2 regions of the Lelliottia sp. RD5 genome follow, and region 2 is predicted to be linked to the other one. Evidence: predicted binding sites of a transcription regulator. Region 2 holds the regulator's gene; the other holds the start of a gene.

Region 1 (14,783 bases), on a different contig from region 2:
ATCTCGGCGATGCGGAAATTGGCGATAACGTGAATATCGGTGCGGGTACGATTACCTGTAACTACGATGGTGCCAATAAATTCAAAACCATTATCGGCGATGATGTATTCGTCGGTTCTGACAGCCAGCTGGTGGCGCCAGTCACAATCGGTAAAGGCGTTACGATTGCGGCGGGCACGACCGTTACGCGTGATGTGGCGGAAAATGAGCTCGTTCTCAGCCGTGTGCCGCAGGTTCACAAGCAAGGCTGGCAGCGTCCGGTCAAGAAAAAGTAACTGACCTCACCTGAACCGTCCTCCCATCGAGGATCGTTTGGTGCGGTGTTTTCTCCCTCGCCCCTTTGGGGAGAGGGTCGGGATGAGGGGATAACATAATCCCCCGCCCAAAATGCAGTAACCAAAAATATAGCCCCACTCTCTACAAGGCTCGGGGCGCCCGGAAACGGGCATACTCAAAGGATTTCGCGTTGTGACAAGGCGGCAATTGTGAGAGTCCATGGGAGCTTACTTAAGTAAGTGACCGTGGCGAGCACGTGCAGCCAACGCAGTCGCAGCGTGAAAGACGAAGAGTAATACAGATCAGCGGCAACGCATGGCATAACGCCATAATCAGGAAATCTAACTATGTGTGGAATTGTTGGCGCAGTTGCGCAGCGTGATATTGCTGAAATCCTTATCGAAGGATTACGTCGTCTGGAATACCGTGGTTACGACTCTGCCGGTCTGGCAGTGGTGGATGCAGCAGGGCACATGACCCGCCTGCGCCGCCTCGGTAAAGTGCAAATGCTGGCGCAAGCCGCGGAAGAAACGCCGCTGCATGGCGGTACCGGTATTGCACATACGCGCTGGGCGACGCACGGCGAACCCTCAGAAGGCAACGCACACCCGCATGTGTCTGAACACATCGTCGTGGTGCATAACGGCATTATCGAAAACCACGAACCGCTGCGCGAGGAACTTAAAGCGCGGGGGTATACCTTCGTTTCTGAAACTGATACCGAAGTTATTGCTCACCTGGTTCACTGGGAACTGGAGCAAGGCGGTACGCTGCGTGAAGCGGTGCTGCGTGCGATCCCTCAGCTGCGTGGTGCATACGGTACGGTGATCATGGATTCTCGCGATCCAAGCACCCTGCTGGCTGCCCGTTCCGGTAGCCCGATGGTCATCGGCATGGGTATGGGCGAAAACTTTATCGCCTCCGATCAGCTGGCTCTGCTGCCGGTCACCCGTCGCTTTATCTTCCTGGAAGAGGGTGATATCGCCGAAGTGACGCGCCGTAGCGTTACGGTCTTTGATAAATCTGGCGCAGAGGTGAAGCGTCAGGAGATTGAATCCAGTCTGCAGTACGACGCGGGTGACAAAGGCACTTATCGTCACTACATGCAGAAAGAGATTTACGAGCAGCCGAACGCGATCAAAAACACGTTGATCGGGCGCATCAATCACGGCGAAGTGGATCTGAGCGAACTGGGCGCAAACGCGAATGAGATGCTGGCGAAAGTGGAGCATATTCAGATCGTTGCCTGCGGAACGTCTTACAACTCCGGCATGGTTTCGCGTTACTGGTTTGAAGCGCTGGCTGGCGTGCCGTGCGATGTGGAAATCGCCTCTGAATTCCGCTATCGCAAATCAGCGGTGCGTCGCAACAGCCTGATGATCACCCTTTCCCAGTCCGGTGAAACGGCGGATACCCTGGCGGCACTGCGTTTGTCTAAAGAGCTGGGATATCTCGGTTCTCTGGCGATCTGTAACGTGCCGGGCTCTTCGCTGGTGCGTGAGTCCGATCTGGCGCTGATGACCAAAGCGGGGACAGAAATCGGTGTGGCGTCGACCAAAGCGTTCACCACCCAGCTGACCGTTCTGCTGATGCTGGTGGCGAAACTGGCGCGTCTGAAAGGCCAGGATGCGTCGATTGAGCACGATATCGTTCATGGTTTGCAGGCGCTGCCGAGCCGCATTGAGCAGATGCTGTCTCAGGACAAACGCATTGAAGCGCTGGCGGAAGATTTCTCTGATAAACACCACGCACTGTTCCTGGGCCGTGGCGATCAGTATCCAATCGCGCTGGAAGGCGCGCTGAAGCTGAAAGAGATCTCCTATATCCACGCCGAAGCCTACGCGGCAGGTGAGCTGAAACATGGCCCACTGGCGCTGATTGACGCGGACATGCCGGTTATCGTCGTTGCGCCGAACAACGAACTGCTGGAAAAACTGAAATCCAACATTGAAGAAGTGCGCGCCCGTGGTGGCCAGCTGTACGTCTTTGCCGATCAGGATGCCGGTTTTGTTAGCAACGACAACATGCACATCATTGAGATGCCGCATGTGGAAGAGGTGATTGCACCGATCTTCTATACCGTTCCGCTGCAACTGTTGGCTTATCACGTCGCGCTGATTAAAGGCACCGACGTTGACCAACCGCGTAACTTGGCGAAGTCAGTTACCGTAGAATAATCCCTTCAGGCTCCATCTTCGGGTGGAGCTTTTCTCTTTCCTGCTGGTTTGTTTTTAATCAATCCCTTCTCTCTTTGTTGATGACAATCTGTCATTTTCAGCTACTTTTTCAGTGTCACACAAATAAAATTTTTCTGAAAACAGAGTGTCATAAAGATACCTAACCTTCTGTTTATTAATGCTTATTTCGCGATTTTTTAAGTTAAACTTTTCATGTCATAAAACTGTCATATTTCGTACATTTATCTGTCACCTGATTGTCCTATTTTGCTCATCGTAGCCACTAAACAACGATTTACGAAATCCTTGCAGGAGACATTATGAAAGTTATGCGTACCACTGTCGCAACTGTTGTCGCCGCGACCTTATCGATGAGCGCGTTCTCTGTATTCGCAGAAGCAAGCCTGACTGGCGCTGGTGCAACTTTCCCTGCGCCGGTGTATGCCAAATGGGCAGATACCTACCAGAAAGAGACCGGTAACAAGGTTAACTATCAGGGTATCGGCTCCTCCGGTGGCGTTAAACAAATTACGGCTAATACCGTTGATTTCGGTGCATCTGACGCGCCATTGTCCGATGACAAACTGGCTCAGGAAGGTCTGTTCCAGTTCCCAACCGTTATCGGTGGTGTTGTGCTGGCCGTGAATATCCCGGGTCTGAAATCTGGCGAACTGGTGCTGGATGGCAAAACCCTTGGCGATATCTACCTCGGCAAAATCAAAAAATGGGATGATGAAGCCATCACCAAACTGAACCCAGGCGTGAAACTGCCTTCGCAAAACATCGCTGTGGTTCGTCGTGCTGACGGTTCCGGTACGTCCTTCGTCTTCACCAGCTACCTGGCGAAAGTGAACGAAGAGTGGAAATCCAAAATCGGTTCTGGCTCTACGGTTAACTGGCCGACCGGTCTGGGCGGTAAAGGTAACGACGGTATCGCCGCGTTCGTACAGCGTCTGCCGGGTTCAATCGGTTACGTTGAATACGCTTACGCCAAGCAAAACAACCTGGCTTACACCAAGCTGATTTCAGCTGACGGTAAACCGGTTAGCCCGACCGAAGAAAACTTCGCAAATGCCGCGAAAGGCGCTGACTGGAGCAAATCCTTCGCACAGGATCTGACGAACCAGAAAGGTGACGGCGCGTGGCCAATCACGTCCACCACGTTCATCCTGGTGCACAAAGATCAGAAGAAACCTGAGCAGGGCGCTGAAGTGCTGAAGTTCTTCGACTGGGCATACAAAAACGGTGGCAAACAGGCTAACGACCTGGATTACGCAAGCCTGCCGGACAGCGTGGTTGAGCAGATTCGTGCTGCATGGAAAACAAACGTGAAAGACAGCAGCGGTAAAGCATTGTATTGATTTGGCATACTGACGAAAATGGCGGGTGAATTTCACCCGCTTTACTTCGTAAAACGTATTTAACAGAAGAGTAATTTATGGCTGCAACCAAGCCTGCTTTTAACCCTCCGGGTAAAAATGGTGACAAGATTTTCAGCGCGCTGGTAAAACTGGCTGCGCTGATTGTGCTATTGCTGCTGGGCGGCATTATCGTGTCACTGATTTTCTCCTCCTGGCCGAGCATCCAGAAATTCGGGTTCGCCTTCCTGTGGACCAAAGAGTGGGATGCACCGAACGATATTTACGGTGCGCTGGTGCCGATTTACGGCACGCTGGTCACTTCGTTTATCGCCCTGCTGATTGCCGTTCCGGTGAGCTTTGGTATCGCGCTGTTCCTGACGGAGCTGGCCCCTAACTGGCTCAGGCGTCCGCTGGGCATCGCGATTGAACTGCTGGCGGCGATTCCGAGTATCGTTTACGGCATGTGGGGCCTGTTTATCTTTGCTCCGCTGTTTGCGAAATACTTCCAGGAACCGGTGGGCAATGTCCTGTCGAATATTCCTTTTGTTGGCGCGCTGTTCTCCGGCCCGGCGTTCGGGATCGGTATTCTGGCCGCAGGCGTGATTCTCGCCATCATGATTATCCCGTACATTGCGGCGGTCATGCGCGATGTGTTTGAACAAACGCCGGTGATGATGAAAGAGTCGGCCTACGGTATCGGCTGCACTACGTGGGAAGTTATCTGGCGCATCGTCCTGCCGTTCACCAAAAATGGTGTTATCGGCGGCGTCATGCTGGGTCTGGGTCGTGCGCTAGGTGAAACCATGGCGGTGACCTTTATCATCGGTAACACCTATCAGCTCGACAGCGCCTCGCTGTTTATGCCGGGTAACAGTATTACCTCCGCGCTGGCAAATGAATTTGCCGAGGCGGAATCAGGTCTGCATGTGGCGGCGTTGATGGAACTGGGTCTGATTCTGTTCGTTATCACCTTCATCGTTCTGGCGATCTCCAAGCTGATGATCATGCGCCTGGCGAAAAATGAGGGGGCACGCTAATGGCTACGCTCGAAATGCAAAGCACCACTGCGCTGGCAGAATCTCGCCGCAAAATGCAGGCGCGCCGTCGCTTCAAAAATCGCCTTGCGCTGACGCTTTCTATGGCGACGATGGCGTTTGGCCTGTTCTGGTTAGTGTGGATCCTGTTCTCGACGATCACGCGCGGCATCGACGGGATGTCGATTGCGCTGTTCACCGAGATGACGCCGCCGCCAAATACGGCGGGTGGCGGGCTGGCAAACGCCCTGGCAGGCAGTGGCCTGCTGATCTTCTGGGCGACCGTTGTCGGAACGCCTCTCGGCATCATGGCGGGGATTTATCTGGCGGAATATGGCCGTAAATCCTGGGTCGCTGAGGTGATTCGTTTCATCAACGATATTCTGCTTTCCGCGCCGTCTATTGTGGTTGGCCTGTTCGTCTACACCATTGTGGTCGCGCAGATGGAGCACTTCTCAGGCTGGGCGGGCGTGATTGCGCTGGCGCTGCTGCAAGTGCCTATCGTTATCCGTACTACTGAGAACATGTTGAAACTGGTGCCGGACAGCCTGCGTGAAGCGGCTTATGCGCTGGGTACACCGAAATGGAAGATGATTTCCGCGATTACGCTGAAAGCGTCAGTCTCCGGGATCATGACCGGCATCCTGCTGGCGATTGCGCGTATCGCAGGCGAAACCGCGCCGCTGCTGTTTACCGCGCTTTCGAACCAGTTCTGGAGCACCGACATGATGCAGCCCATCGCTAACCTGCCGGTCACCATCTTTAAATTTGCGATGAGCCCGTTTGCCGAGTGGCAACAACTGGCCTGGGCAGGGGTGTTAATTATCACTCTGTGCGTACTGTTGCTGAACATTCTGGCGCGCGTCATTTTCGCGAAACAGAAACACGGTTAATTTTTACGGCGCGGCATCACGCGGCGCCGAATGAGGAAATGAGTCAATGAGTATGGTTGATACTGCACCGGGTAAGATTCAGGTTCGTGATTTGAACTTCTACTACGGTAAATTCCATGCACTGAAAAACATCAACCTGGATATCGCCAAAAACCAGGTGACGGCATTTATCGGTCCATCGGGCTGTGGCAAATCCACCCTGCTGCGTACCTTTAACAAAATGTACTCGCTCTATCCGGAGCAGCGTGCGGAAGGCGAAATCCTGTTGGATGGCGACAATATTCTGACCAATACCCAGGATATCGCCCTGCTGCGTGCCAAAGTGGGCATGGTATTCCAGAAACCGACGCCGTTCCCGATGTCCATTTACGACAACATCGCCTTTGGCGTGCGCCTGTTCGAAAAGCTGTCTCGCGCCGATATGGACGAGCGCGTGCAGTGGGCGTTGACCAAGGCCGCACTCTGGAACGAAACCAAAGATAAGTTGCACCAGAGCGGATATTCTCTCTCTGGGGGCCAGCAGCAGCGTCTGTGCATCGCGCGCGGTATCGCGATTCGCCCTGAAGTGCTACTGCTCGATGAGCCATGTTCAGCGCTGGATCCGATCTCAACGGGCCGTATTGAAGAGCTGATCACCGAGCTGAAGCAAGATTACACCGTGGTGATTGTCACCCATAACATGCAGCAGGCCGCGCGTTGTTCAGACCATACGGCGTTTATGTACCTGGGCGAATTGATTGAGTTCAGCAATACGGACGATCTGTTCACCAAGCCCGCCAAAAAACAAACAGAAGACTACATTACCGGTCGTTACGGCTGATATGTCCTTCATCTTTTAGGCTGTACCCGCGTTGGCGGCCTTTGCTTACTCCGGTCACGTAGAGAACTACGCTTTCGGGGATTTGCTCAGTTGCCGCCCTGTTGCAGCCAGAAATATTTTGGGCATCTGGAGGAATGATGGACAATCTCAACCTTAATAAACACATTTCCGGTCAGTTTAACGCCGAGCTGGAAAGCATTCGCACTCAGGTCATGACCATGGGTGGCATGGTGGAGCAGCAGCTTTCTGATGCGATTACCGCGATGCACAATCAGGACAGCGAGCTGGCGAAGCGCGTGGTCGAAGGCGACAAAAACGTCAATATGATGGAAGTCGCGATCGACGAAGCCTGCGTCCGCATTATTGCGAAACGTCAGCCGACGGCGAGCGACCTGCGTCTGGTGATGGCGATCATCAAAACCATCGCTGAACTTGAACGTATTGGCGATGTGGCCGATAAAATCTGCCGCACGGCGCTGGAGAAATTCTCTCACCAGCACCAGCCGCTGCTGGTCAGCCTGGAGTCGCTGGGCCGCCACACCGTGCAAATGCTGCATGACGTGCTGGATGCCTTTGCGCGTATGGATCTGGATGAAGCGGTGCGTATCTACCGTGAAGACAAGAAGGTCGACCAGGAATATGAAGGCATTGTGCGTCAGCTGATGACCTACATGATGGAAGATCCGCGCACCATTCCAAGCGTCCTGACCGCGCTGTTCTGCGCCCGCTCTATCGAGCGTATCGGCGATCGTTGTCAGAATATTTGCGAATACATCTTCTACTTCGTGAAGGGACAAGATTTCCGTCACGTTGGGGGCGATGAGCTGGACAAACTGCTGGCGGGTAGCGATCCGAAAGAGTGATGTTGACCTAGCCCTCTCCCACCGGGAGAGGGAAGGTTTCGCGACGTTCCCTCAATCACTGAGCGTTTCGCTTTTCTCCCTCTCCTGTGGAAGAAGAGGGGTGAGGGGAAACTTAGCGGGTAATCTTCCACCCGCGCGCTTTCCACAATTCCGGCAGCTGCGCTAAATCGGTAAAGGTCGTCACTTTCGGATGGTCAATCGGCTTGTTATGCGGATCGGCGCAGAAGTAAAACACCTCCATTCCCGCATCAATCCCCGACTGCGCGCCCGCGCTGGAATCGTCCACCAGAATACAGTTCTCCACGTTCACATTCATCGCTTTCGCCGCATGGAACATCAACGCAGGATCGGGCTTCCAGCGCTGGATATCGTAACCGCTGAACAGTTTTTCCGGGAAGTGATGCAACATCTTCAGTTTGCCGAGAGAGTGCTGCATTTTGGTGACCGGTCCGTTAGACACTACGCACATCGGTACCGCCATGGAATCCAGCAGCGCGTTTGCGCCCGCGATGACGTCCAGTTCCGAGTCGAAGAGGCGTGCGACCTCGGCGCGGTAAACAGGCTCTAAGTCCGCTTTCGCAAGACTGACGCCGTGCTCGGCGTTGATGATGTCAATAATCTCGTAAAGCTTCACGCCTTTAAAGCGCTTAAAAATCTCTTCGAGATCGAGCGTAATGCCAAATTCCTGGAACATGCTGACATACGCGCGGGAACAAATGACCTCACTGTCGACCAGCGTACCGTCGCAGTCGAAAAATACCGCTTCAATCTCAGACATGCTTTTCCCTTTTAACAAGTTTAACGTTTACGTACTGCAGAATCACGAGACGCAATCGTTGCCGTATAAGCAAAATCAATGAAAAAAAGTATCTCGTAACCGCCCTTATTGTCGCATTTTGGTATAGGATAGCGACGAATTTTCCCTCCTATGTTCGGAAATTGATGATGAGTCAACAACACACTACCCAGACGTCTGGTCAGGGTTTGCTTGAGCGCGTGTTCAAATTGCGCGAGCACGGCACGACGGCACGCACCGAAGTGATCGCTGGTTTCACCACCTTCCTGACGATGGTGTATATCGTTTTTGTTAACCCGCAAATTTTGGGCGTTGCTGGCATGGATACCAGCGCCGTCTTCGTCACCACCTGTCTGATTGCTGCTCTCGGCAGTATTCTGATGGGCGTGTTTGCTAACCTCCCGGTGGCGTTGGCGCCGGCGATGGGTCTTAACGCCTTCTTTGCCTTTGTTGTCGTGCAGGCGATGGGGCTGCCGTGGCAAGTGGGGATGGGCGCCATCTTCTGGGGTGCTGTCGGCCTGTTGCTGCTGACCATTTTCCGCGTGCGTTACTGGATGATTGCCAATATCCCGGTGAGCCTGCGCGTGGGGATCACCAGCGGGATCGGCCTGTTCATCGGCATGATGGGGCTGAAAAACGCGGGCGTTATCGTCGCGAACCCAGAAACCCTGGTGAGCATTGGTAATCTGACGTCTCACAGCGTTCTGCTGGGCGTGCTGGGCTTCTTTATCATCGCGATTCTGGCCTCCCGCAATATTCATGCGGCAGTGCTGGTGTCTATCGTGGTGACGACGCTGCTGGGCTGGATGATGGGCGACGTGCAGTATCACGGCATCGTCTCTGCGCCACCGAGCGTGTCTAGCGTGATTGGTCACGTTGATCTGGCGGGGTCGTTTAACCTGGGCCTGGCGGGCGTGATTTTCTCCTTCATGCTGGTCAACCTGTTCGACTCCTCCGGGACGCTAATCGGCGTGACCGACAAAGCCGGTCTGGCAGATGAGAACGGCAAATTCCCGCGCATGAAGCAGGCGCTGTTTGTTGATAGCGTGTCGTCTGTCGCGGGCTCATTTATCGGTACGTCGTCTGTTACCGCTTATATTGAGTCGTCGTCCGGCGTTTCCGTCGGTGGCCGTACCGGTCTGACGGCCGTTGTAGTTGGTCTTCTGTTCCTGCTGGTGATCTTCCTTTCGCCGCTGGCGGGGATGGTTCCACCGTATGCGGCCGCAGGCGCGCTGATTTATGTGGGCGTGCTGATGACGTCTAGCCTGTCGCGTGTGAAGTGGGAAGATTTAACCGAAGCGGTTCCGGCGTTTATCACTGCCGTGATGATGCCGTTTAGCTTCTCGATCACCGAAGGTATCGCGCTGGGCTTCATCTCTTACTGCGTGATGAAAATCGGTACCGGTCGTTTCCGCGAGCTCAGCCCATGCGTTGTTGTTGTGGCGTTGCTGTTTGTACTGAAGATTGTGTTTATCGATGCACACTAAGTTGCCAGTGGTGTCAGGTGGCGCTTTGCTTTCCTGACCTACGCTCTGATTTCCCTCTCCCGGTGGGAGAGGGTTCGCACTTCTCTTATGCTTTAACCCGCTGAATATAATCCCCAAACGCAGTCAGCTGACCGGTCAGATGATCCAGCGTGCTTTGATCGACCACTTCGCCCGTTTGCGTATCCACTTTATTCTGAATCACACCGCCCATAAATTCCGGCTTGTTCATCACCATCGCATCCAGGAACACCAGGATTTGGCGCAGGTGATACTGACAGCGTGCGCCGCCAATCGCGCCCATTGAGCTGGTCTGGATCAACACAGGTTTACCGGCAAGCGGCTGATTGGGTAAGCGTGACAGCCAGTCGATCGCATTCTTCAACCCACCTGGCACCGAGTAGTTATATTCCGGTGTGACAATCACTACGCCGTCCGCCTGGCGGATTTGCTCTGCAAGCGCTTCCACACTGTGCGGGAAACCTTCTTCCTGCTGAACATCGGCGTCATACAGCGGAATATCACCAATGGAGGGTAATGCCGACACGTCCATTCCCGCAGGGGCAAGTTTGGGTAGCGTGCGGGCAACCATCCCATTAAATGAGCCTTTACGCAGGCTTCCCAGTAACGTAACAACTTTCAACGTATCAGACATGATTACTCCTTTTCGCCATGATGGCCCAGGACGGGTCAATTGAGGGTTAACGCTTTTTCTGTCGGTAAGCTGATTAATCTTATCAGGCGGGCTGCGGGTTTGTTAGCGCGAGCCGGAACATCAGGCAGGCTACGCCACCCGTATCGACTGTCAAATTCCCAGATTCTCAGGCGCTCAATGGCAGGCGTCACGGCAATGGACCAGATCAAAACGTCTTCCGCGTCGCTAAGCGCTTCAACGCGTGCCGCTTTGGCGGAACGCAGGCGGCCTGAGCCCGGCAGGAGCTGCAACAAGCTCGCGTCATCGACCGCGCAACCGGAGAGTTTTTGGATGCTCTGACGGAGAGTAATCAGCTGCGCTTTGGCTTCGTTGGGATCGTTTTGATTGCGCACCCACAGCTTTTCATTGCTGGAGAGCGGGTAATCGTCGTGCGCGTGGGGACCGTGGAAGCTATGCGTGACGCGCTGAAGTTCCATATCCAGCCCACAATCTCCCTCCGTCGTCAGCGCTACACCCACGATATTCCCCGTATACGCCACCGAAAAACTCGGGAGTTCGGGATCCGCAAAAACGGGGCGGCCCTCAGGCTGCGTGAGCATTTCGGGGAGTTCGCTCGTGCCATAAAGCATAAACATCAGCTCGGCGAGTAGCGCACGGGAGGCCAGGAATCGCGTGCGTCGATGTTCCGGTAGCGTACGTGCCTGATTGTGGCAGGCCGAAGAGAGCCTGACGGAGGCAAGTCGTCCTTCTGTCAGTATCCCTCTTGCAAAATGCGTTGCCATTTTTCGCTCCATGATAATGGTCAGTGACAGGTTAAACGGTTACACCATTATCGCTTAACTTTGCATCTGTTTTAATCGGTAAATGGGGGTATGAGAAGCCAATGAACCGAACTTTACATTTGCAGGGGCAAAAAAGAGATCCTTAGCGCAGTGAATCGCAATACAACGCCTTGATTGTCTCTTTCAACCAGACAAGTTTGGGGTTGTGACTGTTCCGTTTATGCCAGATCAGCGTGAAAGGGACGGTGAGTTTTTCAGACAGCGCTTCGTCAATGGGGATTGGACGGCTGACCAGATTGCGCTGGTGGATCTGATTATAGTGATGGCAATAGTGCGGCGCGGTCGCAATGTAGTTGTGGTGAGGTTGCGCGGCCATAAACATCGACTGCTCAAAACCCGGCAGACTGAGAGCAATGTTGCGCTCGTGTCCCATCTCTCTGAGCACTTCGTCCAGCGCCCAGGTGTCGCTGCGTTCCCAGAAGATGCTGATGTGCGGATAACGCAGAAACGTCTCCAGATTCCACTCTTCCTGGAGCGCGGGGTGATCTTCGCGCAAATAGACGCAGGGACGGTCGCTAAACAGGATTTCGTAGTCGATAAACCACGGCATCAGTTTCAGGAGTTCGCGCGAGCGTGGGTGCGTTTCGCGTCCGGTAAAGCCAAGATCGACTTCCCCTCGCGTAATGGCATCCAGCGAATCGTAATCCCAGTGCCGCATACGCACGGTCGCCTGCGGATAGCGCTCATTCACCTGCTCCAGCAAAGTGTTAAAACGGATCAGCATCAGCGGCGTTTCCGCCGCCAGTTCGAATTTCAGTCCGCCCGGCGAGTCGTGATGGAATTTATCGAGGATCTGATTGCCAATCTGCATCCAGTCCGTGAGGTCTTGCTCAAGACTGACCGTCAGCGGTGTCGGGAGCAGTCCCAGCGGCGTTTTGACAAACAGCGGGTCGTCAAACCAGTCGCGCAGTTTCGCCAGCGATTTACTGACCGCCGACGGAGTGACGTTCATGCGCTTTGCCGCTTTGGTGACGCTGCGCTCCTGCAGCAACAGCTGCAGGCACAGTAACAGATTAAGATCGAGACTGCTGAGGGGCTTCTTCATAATGCGCCGCGGGCTGTATCGCCATAAGTAACAGGATACACAGCATGCTACAGCCAATCAGGATCCCGATCAGCATATTCAGGGCATTAAGGCCGATCACCGCAGCGAGCCATATCCACAGGGATGACCCGCACACCTGTGCTATACCCAGCGCGGAACTGGCGACGCCCGCCCGCAATGAGAACGGCCCTAACGCCTGGCTCATCGCCACGCCAAACCCCACGGAGAAACCGGCGCAAATCAGCGTAATGCCTCCCAGCATGATGGCATGTGAGCTTGCGGTCGCCAGAATCACGCCTGCGGCCAGGAACAACACCTGAGAAGTAAGCATCAGCGTACGCTGGCTGAAGACGTTGAGTGCAAAGGGTGTAGAAAACGACACCGCCATGCTGACCATCGCCGTCAGCGCCATCACCGTTGAATATTCGCCCCGATCAAACCCCATCGTTTCCATTAGCAATACCGGGGAAACGTTTACAAAGGTGAGAATGACGGCCACGCTCATCGTCGTGACTAACAGACGGCTGATGAAAAAGCGGTTGAGCAGCGTTTCGGCGGGTTGGATCGTTGCGGAATGCCCGGAATGATGCGAGCCGGGGTGCGTCTCTTTTAGCACGGTGATCGACAGAATAAAGACCAACGCGCCCATGGCGGCCATCGTCCAGAACAGGCTCTGCCACGGCAGCTTGAGCATAATCAGATAGCCGACAACAGGTGCAAGCACTGGAATAATACAGGTGATGCCGTTCAGCATGGAAAGCACTTTGGCGCGACGCTGAGCGCTGAGGGTATCGCGTAAAATCGCAAATGCCACCACGTAGCAACCGCCCGCGCCGATGCCCTGGATAAACCGGCCAGAGAGGAACAGCGTGCTGTCCTGCGCCATTGAGCAGAGCACGGAGGCCAAAGCAAAGATTACTGCGCCGGTAATGGCGACGGGCTGTCGTCCGGCTTTGTCGGCGATCTTCCCGGCAAATAACATCGACGAGGCCATACCTGCCAGATAGGCAGAAAACGCGATATGTAATTGCGCTTCGCTGGCCCCCAGGTCTCGCGCGATATGCGGAAGGCCAACCAGATACATATCGATGCCTGATGGATAAAGTAGAACTAAAGCAAAACTACAAAACAGAAAACGCGCCATAAATCCCCCATGTCAGGCAGGCGCAAAGCATAGGGGGATTACGGTGAAAGCGCGAGTTGCCATTTGGACACTAGTGATTTCCTGTCAGGAAATCACCAGGGGATCATGAGGATTATTTACCGATACAGAAGCTGGAGAAAATGCGTCCCAGCAAATCATCTGAGGTAAATTCGCCGGTGATCTCGCTCAGACTCTGCTGCGCCAGGCGCAGCTCTTCTGCCAGCAGTTCTCCCGCCCACGCGCCGAGCAGTTGTGCTTTGCCCTGATCGAGGTGATTTGCAGCCGCTTCAAGCGCCTGTAGATGACGACGACGCGCCAGGAAGCCGCCTTCCATATTGGTTTCAAAGCCCATGCTCTGCTTGAGATGGTTACGCAGGTCTTCAATGCCTTCACCGGTTCGAGCCGACAGGCGAATCAGTGAGTGACCGTTTACATCGCTCAAACCCAGCGTTTCGCCGGTCATATCGGCTTTGTTACGCACGACGGTAATCGGCAGTTTAGCCGGCAGGCGAGCAATAAAGTCAGGCCAGATATCCGCAGGATCCACTGCGCTGGTGGTAGTGCCATCCACCATAAACAGCACGCGGTCGGCTTGTTCAATTTCCTGCCAGGCACGCTCGATGCCGATACGTTCAACTTCGTCGCTGGCGTCGCGCAGGCCAGCAGTATCAATAATATGCAGCGGCATGCCGTCGATATGAATGTGTTCACGCAAAACGTCGCGGGTTGTGCCCGCTATATCGGTCACGATCGCCGCTTCGCGACCTGCAAGGGCGTTCAGCAGGCTCGATTTTCCGGCGTTTGGACGCCCGGCAATCACCACTTTCATCCCTTCGCGGAGCAAACTTCCCTGACGCGCCTCGGCACGAACCGCTTCCAGATCGGCCATCACGGTGTTCAGCTGTGCTTCGATTTTGCCGTCAGACAGGAAGTCGATCTCCTCGTCCGGGAAGTCGATGGCAGCTTCGACATAGATTCGCAGGTGAGTAAGTGCTTCCACTAAGTGATTCACGCGTGCGGAAAACGCACCTTGCAACGAGTTCAGTGCGGAACGGGCCGCTTGTTCGGAACTGGCGTCAATCAGGTCGGCAATGGCTTCGGCCTGGGCCAGATCAAGCTTGTCGTTCAGGAAAGCACGCTCGGAGAACTCACCCGGTTTAGCGATGCGCAGGCCCGGCAGCGTCAGAATACGTTTTAAAAGCAGGTCGAGGATAACGGGACCGCCGTGACCCTGCAGCTCCAGCACGTCTTCGCCGGTAAAGGAATTTGGGCCGGGGAACCACAGCGCGATGCCCTGATCCAGCGCGGTGCCGTCCGCATCTTTAAATGGGAGATAGTCGGCGTAGCGCGGCTTTGGCAATTTGCCCAGCACGGCTTCGGCCACCTCGCGCGC
Region 2 (14,783 bases):
GAGCGGCTTCGTCAATCTGCTGGATAAGCGCCTGCTGATGCTGCCGGTTCTCGCCATCCTGTCTGAGCTGCTGGCTGATCTCACCCTGACGGGTGCTGTTTTCACGCAGACGTTGCGCCAGTTGCTGGAGTTCATGCTGCAATGTCGGTGCATCCAACTGCAATCCTTCCGGGCGTTGTTCCAGATGTTGGTTGAGCAATTGATTTGCCTGACGCACCAGCGCCGTCGCTTGTTGAATCTGGTTTTCCAGCGTCTGTTTTAACGTTTCCAGACGCTGCATTGTGTCGGCATCAAGCAACGCGCTCAGGAATGCCTCGCCGTCGGCGAACGCGCTTTTTGCCAGCGCGGCGGAAAACTGAGCCTGCGATTGCTGCATGCGCTCGGTTTCCAGGCTTTCCTGCTGCTGCAATGTCGCGAGTTGGCTTTGCAGCGAGACGCATTCATTGTGGATCTCGCGCCAGTTATCAGGAATAACGGATTCCGCGTCTTCGGTGTCCGTCGCGGGCAGCGTATCCAACAGCGGTGTTAGCGCGTTGATACGTTCCTGAAGGGCGGTGAGCTGTTTCTGCTGCGCTTGCCAGTGCGACGATTCGTTTTCGCGATCGGTGAGCCAGAGCGTTTCAGCGCCCTCATCGGGGATCTGCAATGACAGCGCATTCAGCGCGTTTTCCAGCGTCAGGCGTGTTGCCGCAATCTGCTGCTGGAGTTGCCGCTCCTGGTGTTCCTGCTCGTTAAGCTGGCTTTGTAAGGCCAGACGCTGGCTGAGCTGATACAGCTGGCGCTCGTAATGTTCCTGTTCGTTCAGCCACGGGGCAATATCATCCTGAATGTTCAACGTCACGTTCAGTGTTGCACAGACTTCGCTCCATGCGTGCGTGAGCGTTTGTGCCTCCCGGGAGAGCGTCTGCGCCTCTTCGGTGTCGCGCTGGATCTGACTGGCCAGGGCATTGACTTGCCCTAATACCAGCAGGCCTTCTTCTTTCAGCGCGGCGACTTCTTTTTCCATCGCATCACGGCGGCGCTGGTTTTCTGATATCTCTAACGTCTGATACTGCTTCACCGAAGGGTGTTCAGTTGAACCGCAGAGCAAGCAGGGTTTTCCCGCTTCCAGACGCGCTCGATAACTCTCAAGATCTTTAATCTCGGCCTCTCGCTCGCATAAGGCCTTAATATCCAGATAGTGCTGGTTTTTCTCTTTGTATTGCTGTCGGCGCAGGGCCAACGTCTCGTTAAGTTTTCGCTGCTCCGCCTGCGCCTTTTGCACGCTTTCAGCGTTTTGAGCGATGCGCTTTTGCAGCGGTTGATAACGGGCGTGAAGGGTGGTCAGCTGCTGGCGAGACGCACGCGTCGCCGTTTGCTGGTCCATCGCCGCAGCGACATCATCGGCGGTCAGCGTCAGGGCGATCTCTGGTACGTTCGCCAGTTTTTGCCGCAGCTCGGTGATACGTCCGGTCAATGTCGCTATCTGACTTTTGTCGCGATGAAGCTGAGCGAAATGGGCACGCCAGCCTGCGATTTCCTGACCCCACAGACGGAAGCGGTCATGCCCGGCGAGCCACTGTGTCAGCGCAGACAGCTCGGTTTGCAGCTGGTCGCGGGCGCGCAGCGCACCGTTGCGGATGCGCGCACGGAGCGCCGCCCTGGACAGTAAGCGAGTATTCACTTCCTGAGTCTGCTGTTTGGTTTGTGCGAGACGCGTCGTCTGCTCCTGCTGACGCTCCCAGAGTGGGCGCAGTATTGCAGCGGGCTGGGCGTGCAGCAATTTTTCGAGGTCTGGTGCGGCGTCGGTGAGCGCCTGTTGCGCCTCCTGTTGCGAGGTTAAAGCACGCTGCTGTTCGCGCTGAAGCTCTTCGTGACGGGTCAACCAGTGAAAATCGCGCTGGTGATTCTGTTGTTGTAGCAGCAGCGTTTTCTCTTCGTCAGTAAGCACCTGCAAACTTTGCTTCAACTGCTGTTGCTGCTCGTCGCTCAGTAAAATCACGCCAGCCGCTTGGGCTTCACGCTTTTCCAGTTCCGTGCGCGCGGCTTTGTGTTGTTCAAAGACTCTCGCGGAAATCTGACCGTAAATTTCGGTTCCGGTCAGTTCCTCCAGCAACTCGGCGCGTTCACCGGGTTTGGCATTGAGGAAGGCGGCAAATTGCCCCTGCGACAACAGCATTGAGCGTGTGAAACGATCGTAATCCAGCCCGGTCAGCGAGGCCGTTTGCTCAATTTTGTCTGTGGCTTTGTCAGACAGGATTTTACCGTCTTCACAGCGGGCCAGCTCTACGCGCGGCGCCTGTAAATTCCCGTCTGGCTGATTACGCGCACGGCTCTGGCTCCAGAATGCGCGATAAGCGATGCCTTTAACTTCAAATTCTACCTCCGCCAGACATTCAGCGGTGTCGCGCGTCATCAGATCATTTTGTGATTGTGTGACTTTATTCAGACGCGGCGTCTGGTGATACAGCGCGAGGCAGATGGCGTCAAGCAGGGTGGTTTTCCCGGCGCCGGTTGCGCCGGTTATCGCAAACAAACCGTTGCTGGCGAACGGCTCAGCGGTGAAATCTATCTTCCATTCGCCCTTCAAAGAGTTGATGTTTTTCAGGCGCAGGCTGAGAATTTTCATGCGTTTTCTTCCTCATCATTGAGCGCATGCAGCGTATGGGTGAACAGCTCGTTGAGTCTTGCGCGCTGCGCGTCGTCAATTTCTTCCTGCGCCAGTCGGCGTTCAAAAACCTCTTCGACCTTCAGCTCGCTGAGCGTTTCGCGCTGCGCACTGAGCAGAATTTTCTCACGCTGTTCGCGGCTGCGACGCACCAGTAATACCTCAACGGGCAGCGTTTCCGTGAGCGCCTGGATTTTGCGCTGCATATCGTGCAGATAGTCATCCGTCGTGATTTCGATATCCAGCCAGACGGGCGGGATTTGCTCCACATTGCGCCACTGCTCAAGCTGCGCGGTGATGACCGCCAGATCGCCTTTCAGCACCACCAGCGGCTGCGTCACCGGCACTTCCAGGGTTTCTACCGCGTGCAGTTTTCCGTCGACAAAACTCACCAGATGCACGCTTTTGGGCTTGCCCGTTTCGTCAAAGCTGAGCGAAATGGGCGAGCCGCAATAGCGGATATGTTCGCTGCCGCCAATCTTCTGTGCCCGATGGATATGCCCGAGCGCGATGTAATCGGCAGGCGGGAAGTTCTGCGCCGGGAACGCATCCAGCGTACCAATATAAATTTCGCGTACCGCGTCGCTTTTACTGGCACCGACGGTGGTTAAATGGCCGGTGGCGATGACGGGTAGCGCCGCCTCACCGCGTAAGGCACAGGCGTCGAGATATTGCTGCTGATAGTAGTCGGTGATGGCCTGCAGCAGGTGCTGTTGCTTTTCGCCGCCGGTCAGTCCGGCCTGGCTTTGCACGATGTCGCGCGGACGCAAAAAGGGGATCGGGCAGATAACGGCGCCCGGCGTGCCGTCGCGTTTTTTGATGATTTGCGGTGCGTGCCCGGCGTTTGCCACTACAGTGGTATTCAGAAAGGCCAGAATATCGCGCGACTCATTCAGCGTTGCCACCGAGTCGTGATTGCCCGCGACGATGACCAGATGGCAGCCCGTTTTCTGTAAATTGACCACGAAGCGGTTATAGATTTCGCGCGCATAGCTGGGCGGCGATCCGGTGTCAAAAATATCACCGGCGACAATGATTGCGTCAACCTGGTGCGTTAGCGCCGTTTCCAGCAGCCAGTTCAGGAACGCTTCGTGTTCGGCCGCGCGGCTTTTACTGTAAAAATTTTGACCCAGATGCCAGTCCGAGGTGTGAAGTATGCGCATAACAGATCCGTGGCAAAAAAAGGTGAAAGGGATTATACACTTGATCCTTCAGGCCGCCTCTGTGTTGGCTGCATCGGCCCAATTCTGAGTGTTACGGGCGTCAGCATGGGGTTCCGAAATGTGACGGTGTTAGCTAGCGTGACGGTTTTTGCGGTGATAAATGTCCTGGGAACGGGAATTTACAGCTGTAATAAAACAATAGTTTGCTATTCATAGTGGTAATGTTTTTCATAAATCTGTCATAAATCTGACGCATAATGACGCCGCATTACAAACTTTTAACCTCAATAAGACAGGGTAAAGTATGGCGAGACGTATTCTGGTCGTAGAAGATGAAGCTCCGATTCGTGAAATGGTGTGCTTCGTGCTCGAACAAAACGGTTTTCAGCCGATAGAAGCTGAAGATTATGACAGCGCGGTGAATCAGCTGAACGAACCCTGGCCTGATTTGATTCTGCTTGACTGGATGTTGCCTGGCGGCTCTGGACTGCAATTTATCAAACACATCAAACGTGAAGCGATGACCCGCGAGATCCCGGTTGTGATGCTGACTGCGCGCGGCGAAGAAGAAGATCGCGTGCGCGGGCTGGAAACGGGTGCGGATGACTACATCACCAAGCCGTTTTCACCGAAGGAGCTGGTGGCACGTATTAAAGCGGTGATGCGCCGTATTTCACCGATGGCGGTGGAAGAGGTGATTGAGATGCAGGGGCTGAGCCTGGATCCCACGTCGCATCGCGTGATGACGGGTGAAAACCCGCTCGACATGGGACCGACCGAATTTAAGCTATTGCACTTCTTTATGACGCATCCGGAACGCGTTTACAGTCGTGAGCAGTTGCTGAATAACGTTTGGGGAACCAACGTCTATGTTGAAGACAGAACGGTTGATGTGCATATTCGCCGCTTGCGTAAAGCGCTGGAACACAGCGGCCACGATCGCATGGTGCAAACGGTCCGCGGCACGGGTTATCGTTTTTCGACCCGTTTCTGAACACTGACAGGAGTGTGACGCGTGCTGGAACGTCTGTCATGGAAAAGGCTCGTTTTTGAACTGATCTTATGCTGTCTCCCGGCCTTCATTTTGGGGGCTATTTTTGGTTACCTGCCGTGGTTTTTACTGGCGGCAGTGACCGGCCTGTTGATCTGGCATTTTTGGAATTTACTGCGCCTGTCGTGGTGGCTGTGGGTGGATCGCAGCATGACGCCACCGCCCGGTAGCGGAAGCTGGGAGCCGTTACTTTACGGCCTGCACCAGATGCAGATGCGTAATAAAAAGCGTCGTCGCGAGCTGGGAAGTCTGATAAAGCGCTTTCGTAGCGGCGCAGAGTCGCTGCCGGATGCCGTGATCCTCACTACCGAAGAAGGGACGATTTTCTGGTGTAATGGTCTGGCACAACAACTCCTTGGACTCCGCTGGCCGGACGATAATGGCCAGAACATACTGAATCTACTGCGTTACCCCGAGTTCACGCTGTATCTGAAAAAGCGTGAATTTACTCGCCCGCACAATCTGGTGCTGAATAACGGCCGTCACCTTGAGATTCGCGTTATGCCCTATAGCGATAAGCAGTGGCTGATGGTGGCGCGTGATGTTACCCAAATGCATCAGCTTGAAGGGGCGCGTCGTAATTTCTTTGCCAACGTCAGCCATGAATTGCGCACCCCGTTGACCGTGCTTCAGGGGTATCTGGAGATGATGCAGGAGCAAACGCTGGAAGGCGCGCCGCGAGAGAAAGCATTACATACGATGCGCGAGCAAACGCATCGCATGGAGGGGCTGGTGAAGCAGCTTCTGACGCTGTCGAAAATTGAAGCCGCCCCGACGCTGGCACTGAATGAAACCATTGATGTTCCGATGATGCTGCGTGTTGTGGAGCGGGAAGCGCAGACCCTGAGCCATAAAAAACACCAGCTGACGTTTGAGGTTGATAGCGCGCTCAAAATCCTCGGCAGTGAAGAGCAATTGCGCAGTGCGATATCGAATCTGGTCTATAACGCCGTGAACCATACGCCGGAAGGCACACACATTGTGGTGCGCTGGCAGCCTGTGCCGATGGGGGCTGAGTTTAGCGTTGAAGACAACGGACCGGGCATTGGGCCGGAGCACATTCCGCGTCTGACCGAGCGTTTCTATCGCGTCGATAAAGCGCGCTCACGACAAACCGGCGGCAGTGGGCTGGGCCTGGCGATTGTGAAGCATGCATTGAATCATCACGATAGTCGTCTTGATATTCAGAGTACGCCGGGCAAAGGTACGCGATTCAGTTTTGTTATCCCGGAACGATTAATTGCCAAAAAAAGTGCCTGACAGCCGGTGTGTCAGCCTTACTTTCCACAGGCCAGCGTTTGCTGGCCTGTTTGCTTTGCAGTCAAGCAAAACGCGGATGAATTTTATACGGCTGATGCTTTTTTGTTCGCATGATTAGCCATGGGTTTTTCTTATACTTAGCGGATTGTGCTGGTCTGTATTTTCATGCTGGCATATTGTTCTGGTTTTAAGATCCCTCCTTGCCTTTAAACGTTATAAGCGTTTAAATTGCGCCCCATATACTGTCAGACCGACTGTATTTGCGCGGTAAACCGAAAAACTATTCTTCGCTGCGCCAGGACGGGAGCATATCCCGCTGAAATTGAGTTAATTTTCCGCCGTATCGTCCCGTTAGGGATGGCGAAAATCTCAACGTTTTCAACACCACATCCACAGGCAGTAAGGTTCTATGACCCATCACTTAAAATCGCGTGACATTATCGCGCTGGGCTTTATGACTTTCGCGCTGTTCGTCGGCGCAGGTAATATCATTTTTCCTCCCATGGTTGGCTTGCAGGCGGGTGAACACGTCTGGATGGCGGCGTTTGGCTTCCTGATTACGGCCGTGGGTTTGCCGGTGCTTACCGTTGTCGCGCTGGCGAAAGTGGGCGGCGGCGTTGATAGCCTCAGCGCACCGATTGGCAAAGTAGCGGGTGTTTTACTGGCGGTCGTGTGCTATCTGGCCATCGGGCCGCTGTTTGCAACACCGCGCACCGCGACCGTCTCTTTTGAAGTCGGTATCGCGCCGTTGACCGGTGACGGTCCGCTGCCGCTGCTGATTTACAGCGTGGTGTACTTCGCGATTGTCATTCTGGTTTCGCTCTATCCGGGTAAATTGCTGGATACCGTCGGCAATTTCCTTGCTCCGCTGAAAATCCTCGCCCTGATTGTGCTGGCGGTTGCCGCTGTGATTTGGCCTGCGGGCCCGATCAGCGATGCAATGGACGCCTATAAGAATGCGGCGTTCTCGAACGGTTTCGTTAACGGTTATCTGACGATGGATACGCTGGGCGCGATGGCGTTCGGTATTGTTATCGTCAACGCGGCACGGTCTCGCGGCGTGACCGAAGCGCGACTGTTGACGCGGTATACCGTCTGGGCTGGTCTGATGGCCGGTGCGGGCCTGGCACTGCTGTATCTGGCGCTGTTCCGCCTGGGTTCTGATAGCGCATCTCTGGTCGATCAGAGCGCGAACGGTGCCGCGATTCTGCATGCTTACGTTCAGCACACCTTTGGTGGTGCGGGCAGCTTCATGCTGGCAGTTCTGATTTTCCTGGCGTGTCTGGTCACGGCCGTTGGTCTCACCTGCGCCTGTGCAGAGTTTTTTGCTCAGTACGTTCCGCTGTCCTATCGCACGCTGGTGTTTATCCTCGGCGGTTTCTCGATGGCGGTATCTAACCTGGGGCTGAGCCACCTGATTCAGGTCTCTATCCCGGTGCTGACCGCGATTTATCCGCCGTGTATCGTGCTGGTGGTGTTGAGCTTCACCCGTCCGTGGTGGAACAATTCCTCCCGAATTATTGCGCCTGCCATGTTTATCAGCTTTATTTTTGGTATCCTTGACGGGATTAAAGCGTCGGCGATTGGCGGTATACTTCCGGCCTGGACTCAGCGTTTACCGCTGTCAGAGCAGGGGCTGGCATGGTTGATGCCTTCCGTTGTGGCACTGATTCTGGCGATTATCTGGGATCGAGCAGCAGGGCGGCAGGTCACTTCCAGCGCGCATTAATCAATCACAAATTGTTTAACCACGGGGCTTATGGCCCCGTGGTTTTTTGTTTTTTTCGTGTTGAATGGCAAGATTTAAATGGAAAGCACTAACAAACTAAAACGTGGCTTAAGCACCCGCCATATTCGCTTTATGGCGCTGGGTTCTGCGATCGGAACGGGTCTTTTTTATGGCTCGGCAGATGCCATCAAAATGGCCGGCCCGAGCGTCCTGCTGGCGTACATTATCGGCGGCGTGGCGGCGTATATCATTATGCGCGCGCTGGGCGAAATGTCGGTCCACAATCCCTCTGCCAGCTCTTTTTCTCGCTACGCGCAGGAAAACTTAGGCCCGCTGGCCGGCTATATCACCGGCTGGACCTACTGTTTTGAAATCCTGATTGTGGCGATTGCCGACGTGACGGCCTTTGGCATTTATATGGGCGTCTGGTTCCCGCTGGTGCCGCACTGGATTTGGGTGCTGAGCGTGGTGCTGATCATCTGTGGCGTTAACCTGATGAGCGTGAAGGTGTTTGGTGAGCTGGAGTTTTGGTTCTCCTTCTTCAAAGTCGCGACGATTATCATCATGATTGCAGCCGGTTTTGGCATCATTATCTGGGGTATTGGTAACGGCGGACAGCCGACCGGGATCCATAATCTGTGGACCAACGGCGGCTTCTTTAGCAACGGCTGGCTCGGGATGGTGATGTCGCTGCAAATGGTGATGTTTGCCTATGGCGGTATCGAGATTATCGGGATTACCGCCGGTGAAGCGAAAGACCCGGAGAAATCTATTCCGCGCGCGATTAACTCCGTGCCGATGCGCATTCTGGTGTTCTACGTGGGAACGCTGTTTGTGATTATGTCCATTTATCCGTGGAATCAGGTGGGTACCAATGGCAGTCCGTTTGTCCTCACCTTCCAGCAATTAGGCATTGCGTTCGCGGCCAGTATTTTGAACTTTGTGGTGCTGACGGCTTCATTTTCGGCCATCAACAGCGATGTATTTGGCGTGGGACGTATGCTCCACGGCATGGTGGAGCAGGGGAACGCACCAAAAGTGTTCGCCAAAACCTCGCGCCGCGGAACGCCGTGGGTCACCGTGCTGGTGATGACCGTTGCGCTGCTGCTCTCGGTTTATCTGAACTATATCATGCCGGAAAATGTCTTCCTGGTGATTGCGTCACTGGCGACCTTTGCGACGGTGTGGGTGTGGATCATGATTTTGCTGTCGCAGATTGCGTTCCGCCGCCGTCTGCCGCCTGAAGAGGTGAAAGCGCTGAAATTCAAAGTGCCGGGCGGCGTGCCGACGACGGTGGTTGGCCTGATCTTCCTGGTCTTTATTATCGGCCTGATTGGTTACCATCCGGATACGCGTATTTCGCTGTATGTCGGCTTTGCCTGGATCGCGCTGTTGCTGATCGGTTGGGTGTTTAAACGCCGCCGCGAGCGTCAGTTAGCACAAGCATAAAGAGACGTGCCCGACCTCCGTCGGGCATTTTTTCTCCTCCCCCATCCTCCTCCCCTAATAAACCTTTTCATGATGAGTGATCCTCCACTACGCTGTGGCAAGGTGGCCTCAATTTCATTAAAGGGGATTCGTGATGTTGAACGCCTGGCACCTTCCGGTTGCCCCATTTGTTAAGCAAAACAAAGATAAACTGGTGATAACGCTGTGGCTGACGGGTGAAAATCAGCCACTGCGCGTCACGCTGCGCGCTGAAGTCGACAACGAAGAAACGTCGCTACCGATGCATAAACAGCGCAGTCAGCCACAGCCTGGCGTTACGGCGTGGCGGGCAACAATCGATTTACGCTCCGGCCAGCCGCGCCGCCGTTACAGCTTTAAGCTGCTGTGGAATAACCGCCAGCTGTGGTTCACCCCGCAAGGATTTAGCCATTTCCCGCCGACGCGAATGGAACAGTTCGCCGTCGATTATCCGGACAAGGGTCCGCAGTGGGTTAACGATCAGATCTTTTACCAAATCTTTCCCGACCGGTTTGCGCGCAGCGAAGCGCGGACGTCTGAGCAGGATAAGGTCTATTACCATCACGCCGCAGGGCACGACATTATTCGTAAAGCGTGGGATGAGCCGCTGACCGCTCAGGCGGGCGGATCGACGTTTTACGGCGGCGACCTCGATGGGATCAGCGAGAAACTGCCGTATCTGAAAAAACTGGGCGTGACCGCGCTGTATCTTAATCCGGTATTCAAAGCACCCAGCGTGCACAAATACGACACCGAAGATTATCGCCACGTTGATGAACAGTTTGGCGGTGATGAAGCCCTGCTGCGCCTGCGGGAGAACACGCGACGTGAGGGAATGCGTTTGATTCTGGACGGCGTGTTCAACCATAGCGGCGATTCCCACGCCTGGTTTGACCGCCACAATCAAACGATGGGCGGCGCGTGCCACAACCCGGATTCACCGCAGCGCGACTGGTATAGCTTTAGCGATGATGGCCATGCGCTTGACTGGCTGGGATATGCCAGCCTGCCGAAACTGGATTTCCAGTCGCCGTCATTAGTCGACGAGATTTACGGCGGGGACGACAGCATCGTACGCCACTGGCTGAAAGCGCCGTGGAATATGGACGGCTGGCGTCTGGACGTGGTGCATATGCTGGGCGAGGACGGCGGAGCGCGGAATAACATTCAGCATGTTACCGGCATCACCCAGTCCGCAAAGGCCGCCAATCCAGATGCGTTTGTGTTTGGCGAGCATTTTGGCGATGCGCGTCAGTGGCTGCAGGCGGATGCGGAAGATTCGGCGATGAACTATCGCGGTTTTACGTTCCCGTTATGGGGATTTCTCGCCAACACGGATATTTCGTACGATCCGCAGCTGATTGATGCCGAAATCTGTATCAAGTGGATGGATAACTACCGCGCCAGCCTGTCGCATCAGCAGCAGTTACGCATGTTCAACCAGCTGGATAGCCACGATACCGCGCGTTTTAAATCGTTACTCGGTAAAGACGTTGCGCGTTTGCCGCTGGCGGTGACGTGGCTGTTTACCTGGCCGGGCGTGCCGTGCATTTACTACGGTGATGAAGTCGGGCTGGACGGCAACAACGATCCGTTCTGTCGCAAGACCTTCCCGTGGGATCCCGACAAGCAGGATAAAAACCTGTTTGCGCTTTATCAACGGCTGGCGAAACTGCGTAAGCACAGTCAGGCGCTGCGTTACGGGGGATGTCAGGTAGTGTATGCCCACGCTAACGTGGTGGTGTTTGCGCGTGTGTATAATCAACAGCGCGTGCTGGTGGCGATTAACCGCGGTGAGGCATGTGAAGTGGTGCTGGACGATTCGCCGTTGCTCAACGTTGAACGCTGGCAGCTGAAAGAGGGCAAAGCGGATCTGCAAGAGGGTGTGCTTTCTCTACCTGCGATTTCTGCGTCGGTGTGGTTCGGTAATTAGCGATTCTATGGCGTTGCATAACCGACACAAAAAAGCCCGCATCAGCGGGCTTTTTGCATAAACCATGCCAATTACAGGCTGGATACGTTCTCAGACAGGTATTTTGCCACGCCGTCTGGAGACGCGTTCATACCTTCTTTGCCTTTTTCCCACTGAGCCGGGCACACTTCGCCGTGCTCTTCGTGGAACTGCAGCGCGTCAACCATGCGCAGCATTTCGTCAACGTTACGACCCAGTGGCAGATCGTTCACAACCTGGTGACGAACGATGCCGTTTGCGTCGATGAGGAAAGAACCGCGCAGCGCAACGCCAGCGTCCGGATGTTCGATACCGTAAGCCTGCTGGATTTCGCGTTTGATGTCCGCAACCATTGCGTATTTCACTGCACCGATGCCGCCTTTGTCGACAGGGGTGTTACGCCATGCGTTGTGTACAAACTCAGAGTCGAAGGAAACACCCACAACTTCCACGCCACGTTTCTGGAATTCTTCGTAACGTTTGTCGAATGCGATCAGTTCAGACGGGCAAACGAAGGTGAAATCCATCGGCCAGAAGAACAGGACGGTCGCTTTACCGTTGGTGTGCTGTTTGAAATTGAAGTTTTCAACGATTTCACCGTTGCCCAGAACTGCTGCAGCTGTAAAATCCGGAGCCGGACGAGTTACCAGAACCATGTGATTCTCCTGTAGTGACTAAGGTTATTTTGGAACGCAACGCGGGCGATTATAGAGAGGGATTGTGATTAAGACAAAGAGGCGTGAGCAATCGTTCAACGAGCTTTTACCTATCAATCGCGTCTCTATTACAGTTGTTTGTTTTTCGCTTGCGCCATCATGCGCGGATAGAACTGCCAGAAGCGGGTCTCCAGCGCGTCGTAATGGGTGTCTAAGTCCTGCCAGGAGTCACGAAGCGCATCCAGACGCGGGCGACGACTCGCCATTCCATATAACACGCGCTGGATAAACTCCATCTCGCGATAGCGTTCCAGCCAGCGCTCGGACCACAGGTATTCGTTCAGATTGACGAAACGCGGCGGTGAGTCCGGTAAAATCATCGCGACCTGGGCGTGGGCGTAACGCACAAATTCCGGTAACGGCATCTCAGGCGAAAGCTGCGCCCAGTGACGCGAGAGAAAATGATCCCACATCACGTCCAGCGTGATCGGCGCGACGCGGCGCGTCTCGGGGCGGAACCACTCTTTAGCTTCTTTCACTTCGGGCAGATTATCGGTCAGCACATCAATGCGGCGATGCATGAAAATACCGTCCACCACGTCAACGGGATACGCTTGCGTAGGGTTGCCGCGCACAAAATCAGCCAGCAAATTGCCGGAAAGTGAGCTCTCCGCGAGGTGGGCGAGGTGCAGGTGTGCGAGAAAATTCATGCGTTTTGGTATCCGATTACGGCTAGGTGTTGCAGCAAAGAGGCGCGAGCACTAGACTAAGCCGCCTGTTTTTAAGTCACGAGTATAAGTCATGCGCGTCGCCGATTTCTCCTTTGAATTACCCGAATCCCTGATTGCCCACTATCCGCAGCCTGAGCGCAGTGGTTGCCGCTTGCTGTCGCTGGACGGGCCAACGGGCGCGCTGACGCACGGTACTTTCACCGATTTACTCGACAAGCTCAACCCCGGTGATTTGCTGGTCTTTAACAATACCCGCGTGATCCCGGCGCGTCTGTTTGGCCGCAAAGCCAGCGGCGGTAAGATTGAAGTGCTCGTCGAGCGTATGCTTGATGACAAACGTATTCTGGCACATATTCGCGCATCCAAAGCGCCAAAGCCGGGGGCGGAACTGCTGCTGGGCGATGACGAAAGCATTAATGCCACCATGGTCGCCCGTCACGATGCGTTGTTCGAAGTGGAGTTTAATGACGAGCGTCCCGTGCTGGATATTCTGAACGCTATCGGCCATATGCCGCTGCCGCCTTACATCGATCGCCCGGATGAAGACGCAGACCGTGAACTTTATCAGACCGTTTACAGCCAGAAGCCTGGCGCGGTAGCCGCGCCAACGGCGGGGCTGCATTTCGATGAGCCGCTGCTTGAAAGACTGCGCGAGAAAGGCATCGAAATGGCGTTTGTGACGCTGCATGTCGGCGCGGGGACCTTCCAGCCGGTGCGTGTGGACACCATTGAAGATCATATTATGCACTCCGAATATGCCGAAGTGCCTCAGGATGTGGTTGATGCGGTGCTGGCCGCCAAAGCGCGCGGCAACCGCGTGATCGCCGTGGGAACCACGTCGGTGCGCTCGCTCGAAAGTGCGGCCCAGGCGGCCAAAAAAGATCTGATCGAGCCGTTCTTTGGCGACACGCAAATCTTTATTTTCCCGGGCTATCAATACACCGTGATTGATGCACTGGTGACCAATTTCCATCTGCCTGAATCGACATTGATTATGCTGGTTTCCGCGTTTGCGGGTTACCAGAATACAATGAATGCGTATAAGGCTGCGGTAGAACAAAATTATCGCTTTTTTAGCTACGGGGACGCGATGTTTATCACGTACAATCCGCAGGCTTTGAATGAGCGTGTCGGGGAATAAGTCCGCGGCACATAAACTTCTCGGCATATGACGAGAAATTGCGTTGGACTGTTTTTCTGACGCCGGAGAAAAAAATGAAATTTGAACTCGATACCACCGACGGACGCGCTCGTCGCGGTCGCCTGGTGTTTGATCGCGGCGTGGTCGAAACGCCAGCATTTATGCCTGTGGGCACTTACGGCACCGTAAAAGGAATGACGCCGGAAGAAGTTGAAGCCACTGGCGCACAGATTATCCTCGGTAACACCTTCCACCTGTGGCTGCGCCCGGGCCAGGAAGTGATGAAACTGCACGGCGACTTGCATGATTTTATGCAGTGGAAAGGCCCGATCCTGACCGATTCAGGTGGTTTCCAGGTCTTCAGCCTCGGTGATATTCGCAAGATCACTGAAAAGGGTGTGCATTTCCGCAACCCGATCAACGGCGATCCTATTTTCCTCGATCCAGAAAAATCGATGGAGATTCAGTACGATCTCGGTTCCGATATCGTCATGATCTTCGACGAATGTACGCCATACCCGGCGGACTGGGATTACGCGAAGCGTTCGATGGAAATGTCCCTGCGCTGGGCGCAGCGCAGCCGTGACCGTTTTGACTCCCTTGAAAATAAAAATGCGCTGTTCGGCATTATTCAGGGCAGTGTTTACGAAGATTTACGTGATATCTCGGTTAAAGGTCTGGTAGAGATAGGTTTTGATGGCTACGCTGTCGGCGGTTTGGCTGTAGGTGAGCCGAAGGAAGACATGCACCGTATTCTGGAGCATGTTTGCCCGCAAATCCCTGAAGACAAACCACGATACCTGATGGGCGTAGGCAAACCAGAAGATCTGGTTGAAGGTGTACGTCGCGGCATTGATATGTTCGATTGCGTTATGCCAACCCGTAACGCGCGTAACGGACATCTTTTTGTAACCGATGGCGTGGTGAAAATTCGTAATGCGAAGCATAAAAGCGATACCAGTACGCTTGACGCCGAGTGTGATTGCT

What was found. The regulator PhoB, encoded in region 2, activates phosphate uptake and scavenging genes when phosphate is short. The targets are predictions, from matches to a motif close to CTGTCATAAAACTGNCNNAT.
Region 1: a site for PhoB is predicted at 2,667-2,686, ahead of pstS (phosphate ABC transporter substrate-binding protein PstS). Genes of this name have one in related genera too.

The regions. Positions count from the first base shown of each region.
Region 1 is NZ_JBVYHQ010000007.1:202,016-216,798, reverse strand. It holds gene glmU (bifunctional UDP-N-acetylglucosamine diphosphorylase/glucosamine-1-phosphate N-acetyltransferase GlmU) at 1-275, shown strand, start outside; gene glmS (glutamine--fructose-6-phosphate transaminase (isomerizing)) at 624-2,453, shown strand; gene pstS (phosphate ABC transporter substrate-binding protein PstS) at 2,774-3,814, shown strand; gene pstC (phosphate ABC transporter permease PstC) at 3,892-4,851, shown strand; gene pstA (phosphate ABC transporter permease PstA) at 4,851-5,741, shown strand; gene pstB (phosphate ABC transporter ATP-binding protein PstB) at 5,788-6,561, shown strand; gene phoU (phosphate signaling complex protein PhoU) at 6,699-7,424, shown strand; gene yieH (6-phosphogluconate phosphatase) at 7,537-8,202, opposite strand; gene AC0LWE_RS19355 (NCS2 family permease) at 8,370-9,707, shown strand; gene AC0LWE_RS19350 (NADPH-dependent FMN reductase) at 9,793-10,359, opposite strand; gene AC0LWE_RS19345 (4'-phosphopantetheinyl transferase family protein) at 10,395-11,141, opposite strand; gene yidZ (HTH-type transcriptional regulator YidZ) at 11,284-12,246, opposite strand; gene AC0LWE_RS19335 (MFS transporter) at 12,215-13,390, opposite strand; gene mnmE (tRNA uridine-5-carboxymethylaminomethyl(34) synthesis GTPase MnmE) at 13,503-14,783, opposite strand, start outside.
Region 2 is NZ_JBVYHQ010000004.1:99,262-114,044, forward strand. It holds gene sbcC (exonuclease subunit SbcC) at 1-2,608, opposite strand, end outside; gene sbcD (exonuclease subunit SbcD) at 2,605-3,810, opposite strand; gene phoB (phosphate response regulator transcription factor PhoB) at 4,115-4,804, shown strand; gene phoR (phosphate regulon sensor histidine kinase PhoR) at 4,826-6,121, shown strand; gene brnQ (branched-chain amino acid transporter carrier protein BrnQ) at 6,531-7,850, shown strand; gene proY (proline-specific permease ProY) at 7,929-9,299, shown strand; gene malZ (maltodextrin glucosidase) at 9,433-11,250, shown strand; gene AC0LWE_RS14655 (peroxiredoxin) at 11,322-11,924, opposite strand; gene acpH (ACP phosphodiesterase) at 12,053-12,634, opposite strand; gene queA (tRNA preQ1(34) S-adenosylmethionine ribosyltransferase-isomerase QueA) at 12,726-13,796, shown strand; gene tgt (tRNA guanosine(34) transglycosylase Tgt) at 13,871-14,783, shown strand, end outside.